3 regions of the Streptomyces sp. NPDC101165 genome follow, and region 2 is predicted to be linked to each of the others. Evidence: riboswitches for the same ligand, from Rfam matches in the RefSeq annotation. Region 2 holds a riboswitch; each other region holds the start of a gene.
The links. Region 2 has a riboswitch for cyclic di-AMP ahead of ACIRVH_RS30830 (NlpC/P60 family protein). Riboswitches for the same ligand answer to the same signal wherever they lie in the genome.
Positions count from the first base shown of each region.

Region 1: it holds a riboswitch for cyclic di-AMP, as region 2 does, so the genes downstream of both, ACIRVH_RS35510 (transglycosylase SLT domain-containing protein) here and ACIRVH_RS30830 (NlpC/P60 family protein) in region 2, are expected to answer to the same signal.
Region 3: it holds a riboswitch for cyclic di-AMP, as region 2 does, so the genes downstream of both, ACIRVH_RS27715 (M23 family metallopeptidase) here and ACIRVH_RS30830 (NlpC/P60 family protein) in region 2, are expected to answer to the same signal.

Region 1 covers NZ_JBIWPG010000020.1:183,358-187,562, forward strand. Annotated here, with positions in the region: gene ACIRVH_RS35500 (FAD-dependent oxidoreductase) at 1-264, shown strand, start outside; gene ACIRVH_RS35505 (HAD family hydrolase) at 419-1,231, shown strand; gene ACIRVH_RS35510 (transglycosylase SLT domain-containing protein) at 1,267-1,755, opposite strand; cyclic di-AMP (ydaO/yuaA leader) riboswitch at 1,761-1,943, opposite strand; gene ACIRVH_RS35515 (polyprenyl synthetase family protein) at 2,475-3,485, shown strand; gene ACIRVH_RS35520 (outer membrane lipoprotein carrier protein LolA) at 3,733-4,205, shown strand, end outside.
Region 2 covers NZ_JBIWPG010000016.1:48,525-52,729, reverse strand. Annotated here, with positions in the region: gene ACIRVH_RS30835 (tellurite resistance/C4-dicarboxylate transporter family protein) at 1-912, opposite strand, end outside; gene ACIRVH_RS30830 (NlpC/P60 family protein) at 1,017-2,213, opposite strand; cyclic di-AMP (ydaO/yuaA leader) riboswitch at 2,222-2,396, opposite strand; gene pcrA (DNA helicase PcrA) at 2,659-4,205, shown strand, end outside.
Region 3 covers NZ_JBIWPG010000013.1:125,467-129,671, forward strand. Annotated here, with positions in the region: gene ACIRVH_RS27710 (GntR family transcriptional regulator) at 1-556, opposite strand, end outside; gene ACIRVH_RS27715 (M23 family metallopeptidase) at 755-1,510, opposite strand; cyclic di-AMP (ydaO/yuaA leader) riboswitch at 1,523-1,685, opposite strand; gene ACIRVH_RS27720 (M16 family metallopeptidase) at 1,909-3,297, opposite strand; gene ACIRVH_RS27725 (M16 family metallopeptidase) at 3,294-4,205, opposite strand, start outside.

The sequences.
Region 1 (4,205 bases), on a different contig from region 2:
CTCTCGGCCGACCACGTCATCGCGGCCACCGGCTACCGCGTGAACATCGCCGCGATGGACTTCCTCGGCCATGAGCTGCGCACCCGGCTGGCGGTGAGCCGGGGCACGCCCAGGCTCGGACCCGGGTACGTCTCCTCCGTCCCCGGCCTGTACTTCACCGGCCTCCCGGCGGCGTCCTCGTACGGCCCGGTGATGCGCTTCGTCTGCGGCACGGAGTTCGCCTCGCCGCGGCTGGCCGGGCACCTGGCGGCGGCACACGGCTGAGCCGCGGAAGACGCCGTCCCGCTCACCGGTATGTCCGATCGCGTCAACTCCACCACCATCAGGGGCCCCGCAGACGCCACTTGGGGGCGGGGAGCACACAAGTCCGGGAACTTCAGGGTGAGTCGGCGGGGCGTGGGATCCGTATTCTCTGATCATGGCCGCACCCCCCGCATACTCACTGATCGCCACCGACCTGGACGGGACGCTGCTGCGCGGCGACGACACCGTCTCCGACCGGTCGCGCGCCGCGCTCGAGCGGGTGGCGCGGGCCGGCGCCCGGCACCTGGTGGTGACGGGCCGCCCGGCTCCCCGGGTACGGCCGCTCCTGGAGGGCCTCGGCAGTACGGGGCTCGCGGTGTGCGGGCAGGGCGCGCAGGTCTACGACGCCGGCGCCGACCGTCTGCTGTGGTCGGTCCGGCTGGACCGGGAACTGGCCGAGACCGCGCTCGGCAAGATCGAGGCCGAGGTGGGGCAGGTCTACGCGGCCGTCGACCAGGACGGCGTGGACGGGCTCACCCTGATCGAACCCGGGTATCTGATGCCGCACCCGACCCTGCCCGCCATGCAGGTCGGCCGCCGCGACGACCTGTGGTGCGAGCCCATCAGCAAGGTGCTGCTGCGCCACCACACGCTGTCCGACGACGAGTTGGCGGCGATCGCGCGCTCGGCGGTGGGCTCGCTGGCGACGGTCACGATGTCGGGGCCCGGGACCGTGGAGCTGCAGCCGTGCGGGGTCACCAAGGCGACGGGGCTGGCGCTGGCCGCCGAGTACCTGGGGATCGCCGCCGGCCGGGCCCTCGCGTTCGGCGACATGCCCAACGACATCCCCATGTTCGACTGGGCCGCACGCGGTGTCGCCATGGCCAACGCCCACCCCGAACTCAAGGCCGTGGCCGATGAGATCACCACGTCGAACGAGGACGACGGCATCGCCGTCGTCCTCGAAAGACTGTTCCCGACCGACTGACCGGGAGATCAGTAGTGGCCCGCCGTGGGCGCCGGTCAGTAGGCGCCGAAGACGTTGTCGATCGACCCGTAGCGCTTGGCCGCGTAGTTGCAGGCGGCCGTGATGTTCGCGACCGGGTCGTAGATGTCGAAGGACGTTCCGGCCACGTGGTACGCGTTGAACGTCGGATCGATGACCTGGAGCAGGCCCTTGGACGGGATGCCCTTGGCCGCGTTGGAGTCCCAGAGGTTGATGGCCGCCGGGTTGCCCGAGGACTCGCGGATGATGTTGCGGTAGATGCCGTTGTACGTCCCGGGGATGCCCTTCTCGCCCATGATCGCGAGCGACTCGCGGATCCAGCCGTCGAGGTTGTTCGGGTACCCGGCGAGCGTGGTGGACGGCGTGGTGGCCGTGGGGGTGGCCGCGGAGGCGCTGGTCGCACCGATGACGGGAAGGGCGAGCACGGCGGCGCCGGTGCCGATGACGGCGAGCTTGCGGACGAGGCGGTTGGTGCGGGAGCGGCGGGGCAGAGCGGCAGCAAGCATGGGGGCGTTCCTCTCCGTCGCCTGCGAGGTGAGCTGTCGGGTTCGGGCGGGGAGGTGCCCGGCCGTACCCCTGGGGGGAGGCACGACTTCACCCCTAGCCGTCCCGGCGCGACGTGCGTCGTCCGGTCAGGCGGCTTACCTGGGTCCCCCGCTCCTGCCGTACGAAATGAGTTCGTCGATGGGTGGTGTCAGACGCGGCAGGATTCGGCGTTCGTCCGACTGGCCCGGAAGCTATGCGACAGCACATGTCGGGAACAAGTACTGAATTCACCCAATGAGGCAGTTGACCTTGATCTATTCCGAATGGGGTACTTGATCCTTTGCGGTTGCCAACGCTCAACTGGCCGATGTGGCAAGGGGAGAACGGGGGTGGTGCCCATTGGCCGATTCATGGACCCGCGTGACCCAACTCACGAAATGGCAAAGGGTATCAAATCAGACATGGGGGATTCGGGAGATTTGCTGGGTGTGGTGCAAAAGGAGTACTCCGCCCGCCGTGCGGTTCGCGACAAATCGGGCGAGATCCTGTTAAGTCATTGTGTACCCACACTTATCAGATGATCAAAAACATACCGGCCGTGATCCGATACCGCCCGGGCTGGACCGGTGGGCGCTATCGGTGATCGAAACAGGACCGGATACGCTGACTTGAGTGATGGCAACGACCTATCGACAAACCGTGTAATCGCCAGCAGACACCAGCAGACAGGAGACCCCTCGTGACCGTCGTCGGGCCGTTCGGGCTGAGCGTGCGGGACCAGGCTCTGGAAGCCGATGTCCAGGCCGGATTGACGGCTGTCGAGGAAGGCTTGCTCGAAGCCACCAAGAGCGAGGTCCCGTTCATCACGGAGGCCGCGCAGCACCTCGTACGGGCCGGCGGGAAGCGGTTCAGGCCGCTGCTCGTGATGCTCGCGGCGCAGTTCGGCGACCCGTACGCGCCGGGCGTCGTGCCGTCGGCCGTCGTCGTGGAGCTGACCCACCTGGCCACGCTGTACCACGACGACGTCATGGACGAGGCGTCCGTGCGGCGCGGCGTGGACAGCGCCAACACCCGCTGGGGCAACTCGGTCGCGGTCCTCACCGGCGACTTCCTCTTCGCCCGCGCCTCCCAGATCCTTGCCGACCTCGGCCCCGAGGCGGTCCGGGTCCAGGCCCTCGCGTTCGAGCGGCTGGTCACCGGGCAGATCCTGGAGACCGCGGGCCCCTCGGACGGCCGCGACCCGGTCGACCACTACCTGGACGTGCTCGGCGGCAAGACGGGCTCCCTGGTGGCCGTGTCGTGCCGGTTCGGCGCGATGATGTCCGGCGCCGACGAGACGGTCGTCGACGTGCTCACCCAGTACGGCGAACGGCTCGGGGTCGCCTTCCAGCTCGCGGACGACGTCCTGGACATCGCCTCCGACTCGCACGAGTCCGGCAAGACCCCGGGCACCGACCTGCGCGAGGGCATCCCGACGCTGCCCGTGCTCCGGCTGCGCGAGCGGGCCGCCCGCCTCGGCCTGGCCGAGGACATCGCGCTGTGCGAGCTGCTGGACTCCGACCTCAGCGACGACGCCCGGCACGCCGAGGCGCTGACCGCGCTGCGCGTGCACCCCGCGCTGGAGCAGGCCCGCCGGGACACCGTCCGGTACGCGGAGGAGGCGCGGGCTGCGCTGGCCCCGCTGCCGGAGTGCGACGCCAAGGCGGCGCTGCTCGAGCTGTGCGACGCGGTGGTGCACCGGGCCGGCTAGTCGCCCGCACACCTGACTTGAGGGCGGTGTCTCCCGCACGACCCCTACGGGTCGGGGGAGGCGCCGCCCTCGTGTGTCATACCGCAGGCGTACACGGAGTTGGCTCCGTGGTCTGACGCTTCCTCACGGCCGATTTGGTCAGATGGAAACCACGGAAATCACCACTCCTCACCGATTCGGGTGAGAATGGCGGCTCAGGTGGACCAGTGTGGGGACAGCCGCCGCCGACGACGGAGGTAAGGCACAGATGGCACCGTACGAATCCGACGAGGCAACGGGCGCCGGTCAGGGCGAGGACCTGCCCACCGGACGCCGCAAGGCCGCCCGGTACGTGGTCCCGGTCGCGGTGGTGGGGGTGGCGGCGGCCACGATCGGGCTGGTCCCGGCGCTCGCCGATTCCGGTTCCCCCGATCTGCCGAAGATCACCGCGCAGCAGCTCATCGAGAAGATCGCCAAGTCGGACGTGCAGCAGCTGTCCGGCACGGTGAAGGTCAGCACCGACCTCGGCCTGCCGGACCTCGGCGGCCTGGAGAGCAGCCTGGCGTCCGGGGCGGCCCGGGGCGGCGACGGCTCCTCCGCCGACCCGACGTCCAAGCTCACCGAGCTGGTCTCCGGCACGCACACCCTGCGCGTGGCGACCGACGGTCCGGACCGGCAGAAGCTCTCGGTGCTGGAGAGCGGCTCCGAGTACAGCCTCATCCACGACGGCAAGAACGTCTG
Region 2 (4,205 bases):
GACCCACGCGGCCACCGCCACCCACACCAGCACCCGCCCCGGCCCCTTCAGCCACCCGATGCCCACGGCGGCCGCCACCGACAGCGTGGCCGCCCCGGTCATCCCCATGGGGAACACCGTCGCCCAGCGCCGCATGTCGTAGCGCAGGCGCGGCCGGGCCACCTCGGCGGCCAGCAGGACCACGTAGCAGGACAGGTCCAGGACGAGCAGCGTCACCGTCACGTTCCGCAGCACGCCCCGGTCGTCGTCGTTCCACAGGTACAGCCGCCGGCTGTCGGCGGAGAGCAGCTTCGCCCCGGCCAGCCCCGAGATGGCGAGCGCCCCGCCCGCGATCCAGTGGTCCCCGGCCCCCTCGAGGACCTGCCGCGGATCGAAGCGCAGCAGGGCGAGGCCGTAGAGCACCAGGCCCAGCCAGAACAGCACCAGCGCGGCGTGCGCGAGCCATGCCGTCGTCTCGGCCGCGGCCAGCGTGGCCGCCAGCACCGCAAGCCCCTGTGTGGCCACACAGCACAGGAACACCGCTCCGGTCATGTGCCGCTCCCAGTGCTGTACGACCAGGTACAGCAGCACCGGCCAGAGCACCATGGCCAGTGCCAGCGCCGCCTCGGCCAGGGTTTGCCGGCCCAGCGCCGAGAACTCGGTGCCGAGCACGGCCGTGGCGGCGACGGCGGTGAGCGCGCCCGGGCTGTGCGCCTCGGCCAGCCAGCGCTCCCGCTGGGCCACCAGCCGTACGAGGAAGTCGGCGGCCAGTGCCACCCAGGCGACGCAGGCCAGCCACAGGAAGACCCGGGACACCGTCTCGGCGCCCGTCAGATGCAGGCCCACCGAGACGATGCCGGTCGCCATGACGGCGGCACCCGCCGCCGGCGGACGCCCCGCCCACCACGTACGCAGAGCTGAGATGCCGGGCATGGGCCCGATGCTAGGCAGCCGCGCGGGCGGGGCTCGGAGGCCACGCGCGCGCGTGGCGCTCGAAACCTCGAAAAGGGGACGGTCGGGCTGGACGAAGGGGACGGTCAGGCGGGTCGGACCACGCTGTGGATGATCGATTCACCGCCGTAGTAGATCGACTCCTCGCGGACGTACGCGCCCGGCTTGGGCGCGTGGATCATCATGCCGTTGCCTATGTAGATGCCGACGTGGCTGATGTCGCCGTAGAAGAAGATCAGGTCGCCGGGCTGCGCATCGGCGAGGGAGACCGTGGTGCCCACGTCGACCTGCGCGTAGGTGGTCCGCGGCAGCGAGACGCCGGCGGCCCTCCAGGCGGCCTGGGTGAGGCCCGAGCAGTCGTACGAGCCGGGTCCGGTGGCGCCCCACACGTAGGGCTTCCCGATCTGGGCGCGGGCGAAGGCGATCGCCTTCTCGGCCTTGGTGGCGTACGTCCCGGAGGACGTCGACGAACCGCCGGAGCTGGACGAACCGCCGGAGCTGGACGAGCCGCTCGACGTGGACGAACCGCTCGCCTGCTCCTTGGCCGCTGCCGCCTGTTCCCTGGCCTTGGCCGCTGCCGCCTGCTGCTTGGCCAGCTCCGCGGCCTTGCGCGCCGCCTCCTCCTGCTTCTGCCGTTCGATCGCCGCCAGCCGGGCCTTCTCCTCGGCCGTCAGCTGGGACAGCAGCTTGCGCGCGGAGGCGAGCTTCTTCTGGACGGTGGCCTTGGCCGTCTGCAGTTCGTTCTGCGACTCGGACAGCGTCTGGAGGCTCTTGGCAGCCTCCTGCCGCTTCTTCATGGTCGCGGCCTGCTCGGTGACGTAGGCGTCGACGGCGCTCTTCTGCCGCGAGGTCAGCCGGTTCATCAGCTGGCTCTCGTCGAAGTAGTCCTGGGGACTGTCCGCGAGCAGGAAGGTGGCGGTGTCGGGCGTGGCGGACCCGGTCCGGTACTGGGCGGCGGCGAACGTGCCCAGCTCCTCGCGGGCCTTGTTCATCCGGGCGGTCCGCCGGGCCACCTCGTCGCGCAGGCTGTCGATGTGGGTGCGCTGCTTGCCGGTCTGCTCCTTGGCGGCGTCGTACTTCTCGGTCGCCGACCCCGCCTGGCGGTAGAGGTCGTCGACCTTCTTCTCGACCTCCTCCAGGCTCGGCTTTCCATCGGCTGCGGGAGCGGCGTCGGCCGTCTGGGACAGCACGGCCACGGAGGTGAGGGCGGCGGTGGCGAGGACTGGGGTGCGGAAACCTGCTCCGAGTGTGCCCGCTGGGCGCGGCTTGCGGTGCGACGCCAAGGGAGGCGACTCCTTCCATGTGCCGCCTACCGGGTTAGCTGTCGGGTTCGGGCGTGTGGTCGGAAGGTTTGCCCTACGGCTCTCGTCCCGGGACGGGACGTGTGCCGATTCACCCCAAGGTCTCGGTGGGTCCCCGGCTCCGGGCACCGTACGGGGGTGCGCCGGACTCGGCGGAGGCCGCGCGGATCGGCGACGTTCGCCGGAAGGGGGCGTGCGGCCCGCCCCGCAACCTAGCCAACTGGTGTGTCTCGTGTGAAGGTTGGTGCACGATATGTCCGATACATTTTCGTGACCTGAGTGTGGGATCGCTCCCGTGTCACGGGGTGATTCCGCTGTGTGAGGGGCTGTTCGGCCGTCCTGGGCGCGAAAGTCCGTTCTTCCCGAACCGGCCATGTTTCCGGGACGGCGGCCGGTTGTCGGTGCGGCGCCCTAGACTCGGAGAGCGATGAGCAGCCTCTTTGACGACAGCTTCCTGGCGGACCTCCAGGCCCCTCGCGGGCGCGAGGAGGAGCCCCCGCCGCCGCCCGAGGACGATCACGCTCCGGAGCCGCTTCCGGACGATCTGTTCGGCGGGAAGTTCGATGTGCCGCCGGACCGGGACACGTACTACCGCGACGGCGCCCCCCGCCCCGCGCTCGACGCGGCCGCACTTCTGGAGGGGCTGAACGAGAACCAGCGCGCGGCGGTCGTCCACGCCGGCTCCCCGCTGCTCATCGTCGCCGGCGCCGGCTCCGGCAAGACCCGTGTGCTCACCCACCGCATCGCCCACCTGCTCGCCGAGCGGAACGTGCACCCGGGCCAGATCCTCGCGATCACCTTCACCAACAAGGCCGCGGGCGAGATGAAGGAGCGCGTCGAGCAGCTCGTCGGCCCGCGCGCGAACGCGATGTGGGTGATGACCTTCCACAGCGCGTGCGTACGCATCCTCCGGCGCGAGTCGAAGAAGCTCGGCTTCACGTCGAGCTTCTCCATCTACGACGCCGCCGACAGCAAGCGCCTGATGGCCCTGGTCTGCCGCGATCTGGACCTCGACCCCAAGCGCTTCCCGCCCAAGTCCTTCAGCGCCAAGATCAGCAACCTCAAGAACGAGCTGATCGACGAGGAGGACTTCGCCGCCCAGGCCGCCGACGGCTTCGAGAAGACCCTCGCCCAGGCCTACGCGCTCTACCAGTCGCGGCTGCGCGAGGCCAACGCGCTCGACTTCGACGACCTGATCATGACGACGGTCAACCTGCTGCGCGCCTTCCCGGACGTCGCCGAGCACTACCGCCGCCGCTTCCGGCACGTCCTGGTCGACGAGTACCAGGACACCAACCACGCCCAGTACGCGCTGGTGCGCGAGCTGGTCGGCACCGGCGAGCATGCCCCCGAGGGCATCGACGCGCCGCCGAACGAGTACGACCTGCCGCCCGCCGAACTCTGCGTCGTGGGCGACGCGGACCAGTCGATCTACGCCTTCCGGGGCGCGACCATCCGCAACATCCTCCAGTTCGAGGAGGACTACCCGAACGCGACGACGATCCTGCTGGAGCAGAACTACCGCTCCACGCAGACCATCCTGTCCGCCGCCAACGCGGTCATCGAGCGCAACGAGTCCCGCCGCCCGAAGAACCTGTGGACCAACGCCGGCCAGGGCGCCCGGATCACCGGCTACGTCGCCGACACCGAGCACGACGAGGCCCAGTTCGTCGCCGACGAGATAGACCGCCTCACGGACGCGGGCGAGGCGAAGTCCGGGGACGTCGCGGTCTTCTACCGCACCAACGCCCAGTCCCGTGTCTTCGAAGAGGTCTTCATCCGTGTCGGCCTGCCCTACAAGGTCGTCGGCGGCGTCCGCTTCTACGAGCGCAAGGAGGTCCGGGACGTCCTGGCCTACCTGCGCGTCCTCGCCAACCCCGAGGACTCGGTGCCGCTGCGCCGCATTCTCAACGTCCCCAAGCGGGGCATCGGCGAGCGCGCCGAGGCGATGATCGACGCCCTCTCCCAGCGCGA
Region 3 (4,205 bases), on a different contig from region 2:
CGCTGTCGCCGCGTGCCACCGCGTCCACGATCGCGCCGTGCTCCGCCCAGGAGTCCACCGGACTCGGCGGCGCCTCCACCGTGTACATCCAGGCGATCTTGTGCCGCAGCTGGGTCAGCATCGAGGACAGCGAGGGGCTTCCGGAGGCCTGCGCCAGCGTCTCGTGGAACCAGCCGCCCAGCGAGCGCAGATCGTCGCTGTTGCCCCGCCTGGCCCGCTCCTGGCCCAGCCGGACCAGCCCCCGCAGCACCTTCAGATGGGCCTCGGTGCGCCGCTGGGCGGCCCGGGAGGCGCCGAGCGGCTCCAGGAGCGTGCGCATCTCCAGCAGGTCGGCGGCCTCCTGCTCGGTCGGCTCGGCCACGCACGCGCCCGCGTGCCGCCGGGTCACCACGAAGCCCTCCGCCTCCAGGGTGCGCAGGGCCTCACGGACGGGGACGCGCGAGACGCCGTAGCGGCGGGCGAGGACTTCCTCGGTGAGGCGGCCGCCGCGCTCGTAGACACCCGCGACGATGTCGTCCCGGATCGCCGTGCACACCGAGTGCGCCGGAATACGCATGACCGACCTCCGCCTTAATCCCCGTGAAACGTCGACGATGGACGTGTGTTCCGTGACTCTATTGCAATGAGCCGGAATTTCCGACGGGAGGCCGGAATCCATGGATATTTTTTGGACAGCGGATGCCGCAGGCGCTGCGAAAAACGGCGAAAGCCCCGGCTCGTGAGCCGGGGCTTCGGGATGTCGTGCGCCGGAGCGTCAGACGTTCACGCCGTGCTGACGGAGATAGGCGATCGGGTCGACGTCCGAGCCGTACTCGGGGGTCGTACGGGCCTCGAAGTGCAGATGCGGTCCGGTGACGTTGCCGGTCGCGCCGGACAGGCCGATCTGCTGGCCCGGGAGGACCTTCTGGCCCACGACGACGCCGATGGACGACAGGTGGCCGTACTGGGTGTACATGCCGTCGGCCATCCGGATCACGATCTGGTTGCCGTACGCGCCGCCCCAGCCGGTGGAGACGACCGTGCCGGCGCCGACCGCGTGGACGGACGTCCCGCTGGCCGCGTGGAAGTCGATGCCGGTGTGGGAACCGGAGGACCACAGGGAGCTGCTGGCCTTGTAGCCGGTGGAGACGTACGAGTGCGCGATCGGGGCGACGAACGCGTTCAGGCGCTTGCGTTCGGCCTCTCGCGCGGCGCGGGCCTGGGCCTCGCGCTCCTTCTTCGCCTCCTCGGCGGCCACCTTGGCCGCGGCCTCCTCGGCCGCCTTCTGCCGGGCGGCCACCAGCTGGGCCTCGGCCTGGGCGTCGATCTGCTCGGCCACCGTGTCGCTGACGGTGATGACCGGGGTGAGGCCGGTGTCCTCGACGGAGTTGTCCGCGGCGAGCGCCGGGGAGGCCGCCAGGGTGCCGACGACACCGGTGGTGGTGAGGGCCGCGACACCGGCCGCCTGAACGGTGGTGCGCTTGACCCGGCCGGGCTTGCGGTGCTTCCCGGTGGCGTACATGAACGCCATGAAGTGGCTGGTCCTTTCCTTCCCTCTCGCCTACCGGGTTAGCTGACGGGTTCGGAGCAGGAAGGTCTCCTACGGACCCCCTCGCAGGTGCGCGGGCGTCCGATTCACCCCAGGGACTGCGTGGGTCCCCGGCTCCCCTGGCTCGCGCCGTAGGGGGACTCGGCGATGACTGTCCGGTGCCGCGGGCGCGGCGCACTGCCTGACGAACAGCCCGGTCGACGCTATGCGGCCCGACTTTCGATCCCCAAACGGATCCGGGCTTTTGTAGCGCATCCCACAGGTCAGACAGGCAACCTCTGCCCCAATTCGGACATCTGGGGAAGGGCTGCGCACAACAAAGGGCCCTGACGACCCGTCGGATCGTCAGGGCCCCACGCGCGCGGGGCGCCGTACAGCCTCTACTCGGCTGCCACGACGGTGACTTCGCCGATGCCGAGCGCCTCGATCGGTGCCTTGATCTCGGCCGCGTCACCGACGAGGACGGTCACCAGGCGGTCCACCGGGAAGGCGTTGATGACCGCCGCGGTGGCCTCCACGGTGCCGGTGCCGGCGAGCTGCTGATACAGAGTCGCCTGGAAGTCGTCGGGCAGGTGCTGCTCGACCTGGTCCGCCAGCGTGCTCGCGACGGCCGCCGCGGTCTCGTACTTCAGCGGCGCCACACCGACCAGGTTCTGCACGGCGACGTCCCGCTCGGCGTCGGTCAGGCCCTCCGCCGCGAGCGTGCGCAGCACCGTCCACAGGTCCTGCAGCGCGGGACCGGTGTTCGGGGTGTCCACGGAGCCGCTGATGGCGAGCATCGCGGCGCCCGTGCCGTCCGGCGCGGAGCGCAGGACCTGCCCGAAGGAGCGCACGCCGTAGGTGTAGCCCTTCTCCTCGCGCAGGACGCGGTCCAGGCGGGAGGTGAGGGTGCCGCCGAGGCAGTAGGTGCCGAGCACCTGGGCGGGCCACACGCGGTCGTGCCGGTCGGGCCCGATCCGGCCGATGAGCAGCTGGGTCTGGACGGCGCCGGGCCGGTCGACGATGACCACCCGGCCGGTGTCGTCGGCGCTCACCGGCGGCACGGGCCGCGGCGCGGCCGGGGTGCCCGTCCAGGCGCCCAGGGTGTCGGCGAGCAGCTCGTCCAGGTCGGTGCCGGTGAGGTCGCCGACCACGACCACGGTGGCCGTGGCGGGCCGCACATGGCGGTCGTAGAAGGCGCGTACGGCCGCCGCGTCGATCTTCTCGACCGTCTCCTCGGTGCCCTGGCGCGGCCGCGACATGCGCGAGGTCGCCGGGAACAGCTCCTTGGAGAGCTCCTTGGCGGCGCGGCGGGCCGGGTTGGCCAGCTCGTGCGGGATCTCGTCCAGGCGGTTGCGGACCAGCCGCTCGACCTCGCTGTCGTCGAAGGCGGGCGCGCGCAGGGCGTCGGCGAGCAGGCCGAGGCCCTTGGCCAGGCGGGAGACCGGGACCTCCAGGCTGAGGCGGACGCCGGGGTGGTCGGCGTGCGCGTCGAGCGTGGCGCCGGCCCGCTCCAGCTCGGCGGCGAACTCCTCGGCGGAGTGCTTGTCGGTGCCCTCCGAGAAGGCCCGCGCCATGATCGTGGCGACGCCCTCCAGGGCGGGCAGCTCGGCGTCCAGGGGCGCGTCCAGCAGCACCTCGACGGCGACGACCTGCTGGCCGGGGCGGTGGCAGCGCAGCACGGTCAGGCCGTTGTCCAGCGTGCCGCGCTCGGGAGCGGGGAACGCCCACGGCCTGGCCTCGCCCGGCTGCGGCTGGGGGTGGAAGTCCATCGTGGCGAGCTCGGTCACTTGGCCGTCTCCTCGTTGTCGTTGCCGGCCTCTACGGTGGCTTCCTGCTCCGGGTCCTCGGGGACGTCGGCGTCCTGGACGGTCTCCGGGTGCTTCGGCTCGTAGACGAGGACCGCGCGGTTGTCGGGGCGCAGACAGGCCTTGGCGACCTCCTGGACCTCCTCGCGGGTCACCTCGAGGACGCGCTGGACGGCGGTCAGGGCGAGCTGCGGATCGCCGAACAGGACGGCGAACCGGCACAGTTCGTCGGCGCGGCCGGCGACCGTGCCGAGCCGGTCCAGCCACTCGCGCTCCAACTGGGCCTGGGCGCGCTCCATCTCCTCGGCCGTGGGGCCCTCCTCGGCGAAGCGGGCCAGCTCCTCGTCGATCGCGGTCTCGATCACCGGCACCTCGACGTCACCGGAGGTCTTCACGTCCAGCCAGCCGAGCGAGGGCGCGCCGGCCAGGCGCAGCAGACCGAAGCCGGCCGCGACGGCCGTGCGGTCGCGGCGCACGAGCCGGTTGTACAGGCGGGAGGACTCGCCGCCGCCGAGGACGGTCAGGGCGAGGTCGGCCGCGTCCGCCTTGCGGGTGCCGTCCTGCGGGAGCCGGTAGGCGGCCATCAGGGCGCGCGCCGGGACCTCCTCCTCGACGACCTCGCGCAGCTGCTCCCCGATGATCTCGGGCAGGGAGCCGTCGCGGGGCTCGGGCTTGCCGTCGTGGGAGGAGATCGACCCGAAGTACTTCTCGATCCAGGCGAGGGTCTGCACGGGGTCGATGTCGCCGACCACGGAGAGCACCGCGTTGTTGGGCGCGTAGTAGGTGCGGAAGAACTGGCGCGCGTCCTCCAGGGTGGCCGCGTCCAGGTCCGCCATCGAGCCGATCGGCGTGTGGTGGTAGGGGTGGCCCTGCGGGTAGGCGAGGGCGGT